4 regions of the Enterobacter hormaechei subsp. xiangfangensis genome follow, and region 1 is predicted to be linked to each of the others. Evidence: predicted binding sites of a transcription regulator. Region 1 holds the regulator's gene; each other region holds the start of a gene.

The links. The regulator CRP, encoded in region 1, controls carbon source genes, mostly activating them, when cyclic AMP is high. The targets are predictions, from matches to a motif close to ATGTGANNNNNNTCACAT.
Region 2: rbsD (D-ribose pyranase) is a predicted target of CRP. The motif match lies at 1,188-1,205, and genes of this name have one in related genera.
Region 3: BFV63_RS14695 (CidA/LrgA family protein) is a predicted target of CRP. The motif match lies at 1,078-1,095, and genes of this name have one in related genera.
Region 4: rhaS (HTH-type transcriptional activator RhaS) is a predicted target of CRP. The motif match lies at 764-781, and genes of this name have one in related genera.

What each region holds. Positions count from the first base shown of each region.
Region 1 is NZ_CP017183.1:4,231,307-4,233,510, reverse strand. It holds gene BFV63_RS20320 (YccS/YhfK family putative transporter) at 1-723, opposite strand, end outside; gene crp (cAMP-activated global transcriptional regulator CRP) at 781-1,413, opposite strand; gene BFV63_RS20310 (OsmC family protein) at 1,724-2,128, shown strand; gene BFV63_RS20305 (phosphoribulokinase) at 2,195-2,204, opposite strand, start outside.
Region 2 is NZ_CP017183.1:4,618,879-4,621,082, forward strand. It holds gene rbsA (ribose ABC transporter ATP-binding protein RbsA) at 1-679, opposite strand, end outside; gene rbsD (D-ribose pyranase) at 687-1,106, opposite strand; gene kup (low affinity potassium transporter Kup) at 1,332-2,204, opposite strand, start outside.
Region 3 is NZ_CP017183.1:3,069,944-3,072,147, reverse strand. It holds gene BFV63_RS14700 (CidB/LrgB family autolysis modulator) at 1-637, opposite strand, end outside; gene BFV63_RS14695 (CidA/LrgA family protein) at 634-1,029, opposite strand; gene dusC (tRNA dihydrouridine(16) synthase DusC) at 1,198-2,133, shown strand; gene yohP (small membrane protein YohP) at 2,178-2,204, opposite strand, start outside.
Region 4 is NZ_CP017183.1:4,549,379-4,551,582, reverse strand. It holds gene rhaB (rhamnulokinase) at 1-608, opposite strand, end outside; gene rhaS (HTH-type transcriptional activator RhaS) at 910-1,746, shown strand; gene rhaR (HTH-type transcriptional activator RhaR) at 1,820-2,204, shown strand, end outside.

The sequences.
Region 1 (2,204 bases):
ATGCTCCTGCAAATCCAGCCCGACCTGGAAGATTCGCAGCAGCCGCTTGTATTCATGATTTTTGTTGGCGGCAAGCATGTGCAGCTGCTGATAGCACTGGCTGATCAGATCCACCACTTTTTGCTGGCGCGCCAGTAGCGGCGGCAGGGATTTTTCCGGGTCGGTATGTTGAGTGAGCAGGGTGTATTTTGCTTCGCAGTATTCAGCAAGCTGCACGTAGAGCAGGCTCAGGGATTCGCGCAGCGGCTGTTCCCGCCACAGCCAGAACCAGAACCAGTTAAACAGCCCGTACCACAGCGTGCCGAGGGCGTAGATTAGCAATGGCTCCCACACCGGCATGTTGCCTGCAAGGCTTAAGGTGAAGATGGCGGCAATCAGCGACGCGGGAAGCAGGCGGGCGTGTAGCGAGCTGATTTCGGCGGTGACGCCGAGCGTCATCGCCAGCACGGTCAGGATCAGAGGCAGAGGAATGTCGCGGGCCAGTAAGAGCTGTACGGCAAGGCTACAGCCGGCAAACAGGCAGCCGCCAATAATCAGACGTTTAAAAAAGCGTTTATGCGGCGTATCCAGACCGGCAATGTTGCAGCAGGCGGGCACGAGGGAAAACAGCAGGCCTTGCTGAAGATGTCCGAGGATCAGGCCCACGGCCACGGGAAGACACAACACCAGCGTTTGTCGCAGTGCGTAGTTAACTTCCGGGTGATAGATCAGCCTGCGCCACATGAGGAGTAGAGACAAAAACGGCGTGCCACCCTGCGGCGGCACGCCGTTTGACCGGAATTAACGGGTCCCGTAAACCACGATGGTTTTACCGTGGGCGGAGATCAGGTTCTGATCTTCCAGCATCTTCAGGATACGGCCCACTGTTTCACGGGAGCAGCCGACGATCTGACCGATTTCCTGGCGGGTAATTTTAATTTGCATACCGTCAGGGTGGGTCATGGCGTCTGGCTGTTTCGCCAGGTTCAACAGCGTCTGCGCGATACGACCGGTTACGTCCAGGAAGGCGAGGTTACCCACCTTCTCAGAGGTCACTTGCAGACGGCGTGCCATCTGGGAAGAGAGACGCATCAGGATGTCAGGGTTGACCTGAATCAGCTGACGGAATTTCTTATAAGAAATTTCAGCCACTTCACATGCTGTTTTTGCACGAACCCAGGCGCTACGTTCCTGGCCTTCTTCAAACAGGCCCAGTTCACCGATAAAATCGCCCTGGTTCAGATAAGAAAGGATCATCTCTTTCCCTTCTTCATCTTTGATCAGCACGGCCACCGAGCCTTTAACGATGTAATACAACGTTTCCGCTTTTTCACCCTGGTGAATCAGCGTGCTCTTTGATGGGTACTTATGAATGTGGCAATGAGACAAGAACCATTCGAGAGTCGGGTCTGTTTGCGGTTTGCCAAGCACCATGCGCTGTTATCCTCTGTTATAAGCTGTCACCAGAGTCATAAGATGCATCCGGACTCTGGGGTTGCAATCGAATTCTTACCCATACCTGGGAAGTCGGCTGTCGTAACGTTTCGCAGCCAGTAAAGTTTGATGTCCTCTGCATACATGTGTAACGTCAATGTATTACTGTAGCATCCAGAGTGTTTTAGCATAGCTTTCGCCGCGTGTCTCCTGGTGTCTCGCTTCAGCATGACGCAGGTCGCCTTCCGTTGCGAGAAATGTAACGTACACGTAATCTGTCATAAAAAATGCAACGTTGGAGTGAGTGAATATGCAAGCGCGTGTGAAATGGGTTGAAGGGTTAACGTTCCTGGGCGAGTCTGCTTCCGGGCACCAGGTTTTGATGGATGGCAACTCCGGCGATAAAGCGCCAAGCCCGATGGAGATGGTGCTGATGGCGGCGGGCGGATGCAGCGCGATCGACGTGGTGTCGATCCTGCAAAAAGGCCGTCATGACGTGACCGATTGTGAAGTGAAGCTGACGTCAGAACGTCGCGAAGAGGCGCCACGCCTGTTCACGCATATTAATCTGCACTTTATCGTCACTGGCAAAGAACTGAAGGATGCGGCGGTCTCGCGTGCGGTTGACCTGTCTGCGGAGAAATACTGCTCTGTGGCGTTAATGCTGGAGAAAGCGGTAAAAATCACCCATTCGTATGAAGTGATAGAGGCTTAATTATTGGGGCATCGTGCGTGTTGATGCCCTCACCCTAACCCTCTCCCACGGGGAGAGGGAACATGTTCACGCGATT
Region 2 (2,204 bases), 390 kb from region 1:
TTGCTACTTCGCGCTCGGCAATAAACTGCCCGTCGCGAAAGACGGTGACGTCGTCGCAGATTTCGAAGATCTCTTTCATGCGGTGTGAGATATAGACAATGCCGCGGCCCTGGGATTTCAGCTCACGGATCACGCGGAACAAGGATTCGGTTTCGGTATCGGTCAGGGCGTCGGTCGGTTCATCCATAATGATGACCTTCGACTCGAAGCTCAGCACCTTCGCGATTTCCACCATCTGCTGATCGCCGATGGAAAGGTCGCCCACCAGTCGGTCGCTCTTAAAGCGCAGATTCAGCTTCGCCAGCAGTTTGTCCGCTTCAGCATACATGGTTTTCCAGTCGATTTTGCCAAACCGGTTCACAAACTCACGACCGAGGAAGATGTTCTCCGCAATGGTGAGCTGCGGGATCAGGTTCAGCTCCTGGTGGATGATGCCGATGCCCGCTTCCTGAGAGGATTTCGGGCCGTTGAAGGTGGTCTCTTTACCCAGCCACAGCAGCGAACCGGCATCGCGTTGGTAGATACCGGTCAGCACTTTCATCATGGTGGATTTGCCGGCGCCGTTTTCGCCCACCAGCGCCATGACGCGCCCGGAATAGACGTTCAGCGCCGCGCCGGAGAGGGCTTTTACGCCCGGGAACGATTTATCGATCCCTTTGAGTTGCAGTAATGCGTCCATGATGGCCTCAGAAGGTGACGCCAGCACAGAGAATGATATTCGCATACGGGGAACACTCCCCGCTGCGAATCACCGCCTGACTGTCTGCGGTTTGTTGTTTGAACTGCTCGTGCGTTGTGTAACGAATTTCTATGGTGTTTCCCTGGTGCTGTTGCAGTTGCTCAATGTGGCTGAGCAACGTTTCGTGGAGTTGCGGATTATGTTGTTTGATTTCCGCCGCGAGAATGGCCGCCTCAACCTGCATCTCCGCGGTGACCACTTCCAGTACCTGCATGAACGAGGGCACGCCCTGCGTTAACGCCATATCGATACGGGTTGTGCTGCGCGGAACCGGTAAGCCTGCATCGCAAACCACCAGCGTATCGGTATGCCCAAGACGGGAAATCACCGATGAGATTTCTGAGTTGAGTACTGTGCCTTTCTTCATTTTTTGCTCCACTAGCGAAACGTTTCGCTAAAAATAGTGTAGCCGCAGAAGTGTTCAGAAAACCATCATGACGTAACGGATTTGTGATCAACGTCGAAACGTTTCGCTAAGTGAAATGCAGAGGAGGTAAATGCAAAACGGTAACCGTCAGGTTACCGTTTTTTATGGTTGCGCCCTCTCCCTGTGGGAGAGGGGCGGGGTGAGGGCATCAGCCCGCACGGAGTCTTAAATCTCGACCTGCGTGCCCAGCTCAATCACGCGATTAGGCGGGATCTCAAACTGGTCAGGCGCACGCAGGGCGTTACGTTGCAGAATGAGATACAGCTTGCCGCGCAGGCGCAGATACCATGGGCGCTTGCCGATGATCAGCGACTCGTGGGACATAAAGAACGACGTCTCCATCATGCGGCAACTCAGGCCTTCCAGACCGCAGCGGTGGAACACCTCTTCCACGTTCGGCGTTTCGCGCCAGCCGTAGCTTGCCACCACGCGCCAGAAGGTTGGCGACAGCTGTTCAATCTGTACGCGACGCACGTTGTGAACGTACGGCGCATCTTCAGTACGCAGCGTCAGCAGGATCACGCGCTCGTGCAGCACTTTGTTGTGCTTGAGGTTATGCATCAGCGCAAACGGGATTACGTTCAGCGCGCGAGACATATACACCGCCGTGCCCGGCACGCGCACCGGTGGGGATTTCTCCAGCGAGGCGATCATGGCCTCCAGAGAGTTACCGTGCTCATGCATACGACGCAGCAGGCGGAAACGTTCGCTCTTCCACGTCGTCATCACAATAAACATCACCAGACCCAGCGTCAGCGGCAGCCAGCCACCGGAGACAATCTTGTCGAGATTCGCAGAAAACAGCGGCACGTCGATACAGAGGAAGCCAACCAGGATCAGCCCCACGAGGAACTTATTCCAGTGCCAGTTACGGTACGCCACGGTGGTGGAGAGAATAGAGGTCAACACCATCGTTCCGGTTACCGCGATACCGTACGCCGCCGCCAGATTACTGGAGTGCTCAAAGCTGACGATGACAATCACCACCGCGAAGTAGAGCAGCCAGTTGACGAACGGAATGTAGATCTGGCCAGACTC
Region 3 (2,204 bases), 1.2 Mb from region 1:
TCCCGCAGATCACCAGCGCCAGCGAGCTGAATGCCCCTTCCTGATAATCGAGTTCCGCGCAGCGTGCGGTGCCCAGCGCGTGCGAGGCGGTACCCATCGCCAGACCGCGTGCCGCTTTGGTACGAATTTTCATGATATTCAGCAGCGTATGACCAAACACCGCGCCCAGGATACCGACGAAAATCACGCACACGGCGCTGATGGCCGGAATGCCCCCGATGCTGCCGCCCACGGCCATGGCAATCGGCGTGGTGACGGATTTAGGCAGGATAGAGGCGGCGATCTGCGGCGATGCGCCCATCATTAAGGCCACCGAGGTGCCGGTGATCATCGCAACAAGGCTCCCCACGAAGCAGATGGTTATGATGGATTTCCAGCGCGCGCGGATCTGAAGCAGTTGCTCATATAAAGGAAACGCCAGCGCCACCACGGCAGGCTGCAACAAATCGTTAAGGATCTTGCTCCCGGCGAAGTAACGCTCATAAGAAATGCCGGTGAGCAGCAGAAAAGGAATAATCACCACCATGGCGACCAGCAGCGGGTTGAGCAACGGCATTTTGAAACGCACCGCAAGCTTACGCGCAGCAAAGAACACCACCAGGGTTAACGGCAGGGACCACCAGATATTCGCCATCATTTTTTTGTTTTCTCCCCGACGACCTTACGTTCGCCATGCACAATGTGTGAACTCCAGCTGACGACCAGGAAAACCACCAGCGTACTGATGGCGCAGGAGACCACAATCGGGCCGAACTGCGCTTTAAGCACATCGTAATACTGCATAACCCCAACGCCGATAGGCACAAAAAGCAGGGCCATGTAGCGAATGAGAACGAAGCACCCTGGGTTGACCCATTTTGCGGGCAGCACCTGTAATGCCAGCAGTACAAACAGGATCAGCATGCCGATAATGCTGCCAGGTATCGTAATCGGCAGCAGCGAAGCGATAAAAATGCCGGCGTACAGGCAGGCATAAATGAGGACGAAGGCGCGAAGGTATTGCCAGATAGTATTCAGTGATTTGCTCATGGTGAAAGTCCTTGCTGAGACGTATTCATCATACAATTAAACCTGAAAATGTGCCACGGATCACATCATGAATTTTGGGCATACCAGACATTCCGGAATGGAACGCCGGGCTTTCAACATACATAGAGAGCAGCTACTATAGCGCGTCTTTTTTCACAGGTACTCAGAATGCGTGTTTTACTGGCCCCGATGGAAGGCGTGCTCGACTCTCTCGTGCGCGAGCTGCTTACCGAGGTGAACGATTACGATCTCTGCGTGACGGAGTTTCTGCGCGTGGTCGATATGTTGCTGCCAGAAAAATCATTTTATCGTCTCTGTCCGGAACTGCATCGTCAGAGCCGCACGCCGTCCGGTACGCTGGTGCGCGTCCAGCTGCTCGGCCAGTATCCTGAGTGGCTGGCTGAAAACGCCGCCCGCGCGGTAGCGCTTGGTTCGTACGGCGTCGATCTTAACTGCGGCTGTCCGTCAAAGCTGGTCAACGGCAGCGGCGGGGGGGCGACGCTACTTAAAGATCCGGAGCTGATTTATCGCGGCGCAAAGGCCATGCGTGAGGCAGTGCCATCGCATCTGCCGGTGACGGTCAAAGTCCGTCTGGGATGGGACAGCGGCGATAAGCAGTTTGAAATTGCTGACGCGGTGCAGCAGGCGGGCGCCACCGAGCTGGTGGTGCACGGGCGAACCAAAGAGGATGGTTATAAAGCCGAGCGCATTAACTGGCAGGCGATTGGCGAGATCCGCAAACGGCTTACGATTCCGGTGATTGCCAACGGCGAAATCTGGGATTACGAGAGCGCGCAGGCCTGCCTCAAAGAGACCGGCTGTAATGCCGTGATGATTGGCCGCGGTGCGCTGAACGTGCCGAACCTCAGCCGGGTGGTGAAATATAATGAACCGCGGATGCCGTGGGCGGATGTGGTGAAACTACTGCAAAAATACACGCGGCTGGAAAAGCAGGGCGATACCGGCTTGTATCACGTCGCGCGCATTAAACAGTGGCTGAGTTATTTGCGTAAAGAGTACGACGACGCGCTGGGATTATTTCAGGAGATCCGTACCCTACAGACGTCTGCGGATATTGCCCGGGTGATCCAGTCGAAGTCCTGAGCGAAGTGTGAAGAGTTTGCCCGGCGCGGAGCCGGGCAACGGAATCAGAAAATCATCTTGAATACGCCGGT
Region 4 (2,204 bases), 320 kb from region 1:
GAGGCGCCCGTCCAGGCCAGCAGATGTTCATCCCAGTTATCGGTGTTGATGTTGACCAGCTGCGTGGTGGTGGCGTTGGTGTATTCCCAGTTCATGTTGCCGGTCAGACGGTAGCTTAAGTAGTCCGGGATCAGCAGCGCATGCGCCACCTTTTCGACCAGCTCTGGCTGTTGCTCAACCAGCGCGCGCAGCTGATACAGCGTGTTAAACGGCAGAAACTGAATGCCGCTGCGACCATAGATGTTCTCCTTGCCAAGCTGGGCGATGGCGTGCGCCATTAGCCCATCGGTGCGGCTGTCGCGGTAGGAGACGGGCAGGCCGACGCGTTCGCCGTGACGGTCCAGCAGTAGGTAATCCACACCCCAGGTATCAATGCCGATACTGTCGATGCGAATACCGTCTTCGCAGACGTTGTGAAGTCCGGTGCGGATCTCTGCTTCCAGGGCGTCGATATCCCAGGTAACAAAACCGTCCTGTTTTTGCAGACAATTGGCGAAACGGTGCATTTCGCGAAGCGTAAGGGTGTGCAGGTCGCAGTCCCAGGTGGCGAGCATTACACGGCCGCTGGATGCGCCTAAATCGACAGCCACACAATGGCGAAAAGTCATGGTCGGGTCCTTTCTTAAGTCATTAGCGAGGAGTGTAAGAAAGGGAAGAAATAGCCACCTTCTCGCCACTGACAGCCCAAATCTCGCGCTGGCAAGAAAGCAAAGATGAACGTGAGGGAGTTCACAGTTTCCAGTAATGGCGGGGTTTGCAGGCAGTGTGACGCTGACCGCATTTCCCGATCTTTCCGCCTGTTTCTTGAAAAACCGACAGCTTTTGCGCGGTTTGCTGTCAAAAATTTAAGGTGAGCGTGAAAGGCCTTAATTACTATTTTGAGAACTTTTCTCATTGGTGGGGGCCGTTATGACCGTACTGCACAGCGTCGATTTTTTTCCTACGGGGGCTTCGCCGGTCGCGATTGAGCCACGGCTGCCTCAGGCTGCGTTCCCGGAGCATCATCATGATTTTCATGAAATTGTGATTGTTGAGCACGGAACGGGCATCCACGTGTTTAACGGTCAGCCGTATACCATCAGCGGCGGTACGGTGTGCTTCGTGCGCGATCACGACAGGCACCTGTATGAACATACCGACAACCTGTGCCTGACCAATGTGCTCTATCGTTCTCCGGATGCGTTCCAGTTTCTTTCCGGGCTGAATCAGCTGTTGCCGCAGGAGAAGGACGGCCATTATCCGTCGCACTGGCGGGTGAATCAGTCCACGTTGCAGCAGGTGCGTCAGCTGGTGAGCCAGATGGAGCAGAGCGAGGATGGACAGGAGACGCACGCCATTGCTACCCGCGAGCTGCTGTTTATGCAGCTGCTGGTGCTGCTGCGGCGCAGCAGCCTGGTGGAAGGGCTGGAAAATAACGACGCGCGCCTGAATCAGCTGATGGCATGGCTGGAAGATCATTTCGCCGAAGATGTCTGCTGGGAAACGCTGGCGGATGACTTTTCGCTCTCGCTGCGCACGCTGCATCGTCAGCTCAAGCAGCATACCGGCCTGACGCCGCAGCGTTACCTTAACCGTCTGCGCCTGATCAAAGCGCGTCACCTTTTACGTCATACCGACGAAAGCGTCACCGATATCGCCTATCGCTGCGGTTTCGGCGACAGTAACCACTTTTCGACGCTGTTTCGCCGGGAGTTTAGCTGGTCGCCGCGCGATATTCGTCAGGGGAAAGACGCGTTGCTTCAGTAACGCGAGGGCAGTCACCGTTTTTTTGCTGCAAAAAGGCTAATAATGTCCGGTTATTCGCCGTAGAGGTTGTGGTGTGGCTGCTCAGCTCATTCTTCGCAAAGATGATTTTTTTGCCTCCGCGAGTCAGGCCGTCGCGGTGGCCGACCGCTACCCGCAAAACGTCTTCGCCGAGCACACCCACGAGTTTTGCGAGCTGGTGCTGGTGTGGCGGGGCAATGGCCTGCACGTCCTCAACGACCGTCCCTACCGCATCACGCGCGGAGACCTGTTCTACATCCGCGCTGAAGACAAACACTCCTACGCCTCGGTTAACGATCTGGTGTTGCAGAACGTCATCTATTGCCCCGACAGACTTAAACTGAATGTCGACTGGGCGGGCAATATCCCCGGTTTTCATGATGCCAGAGGCGAACCGCACTGGCGCTTAAGCAGCAACGGCATGGCTCAGGTGCGCCAGA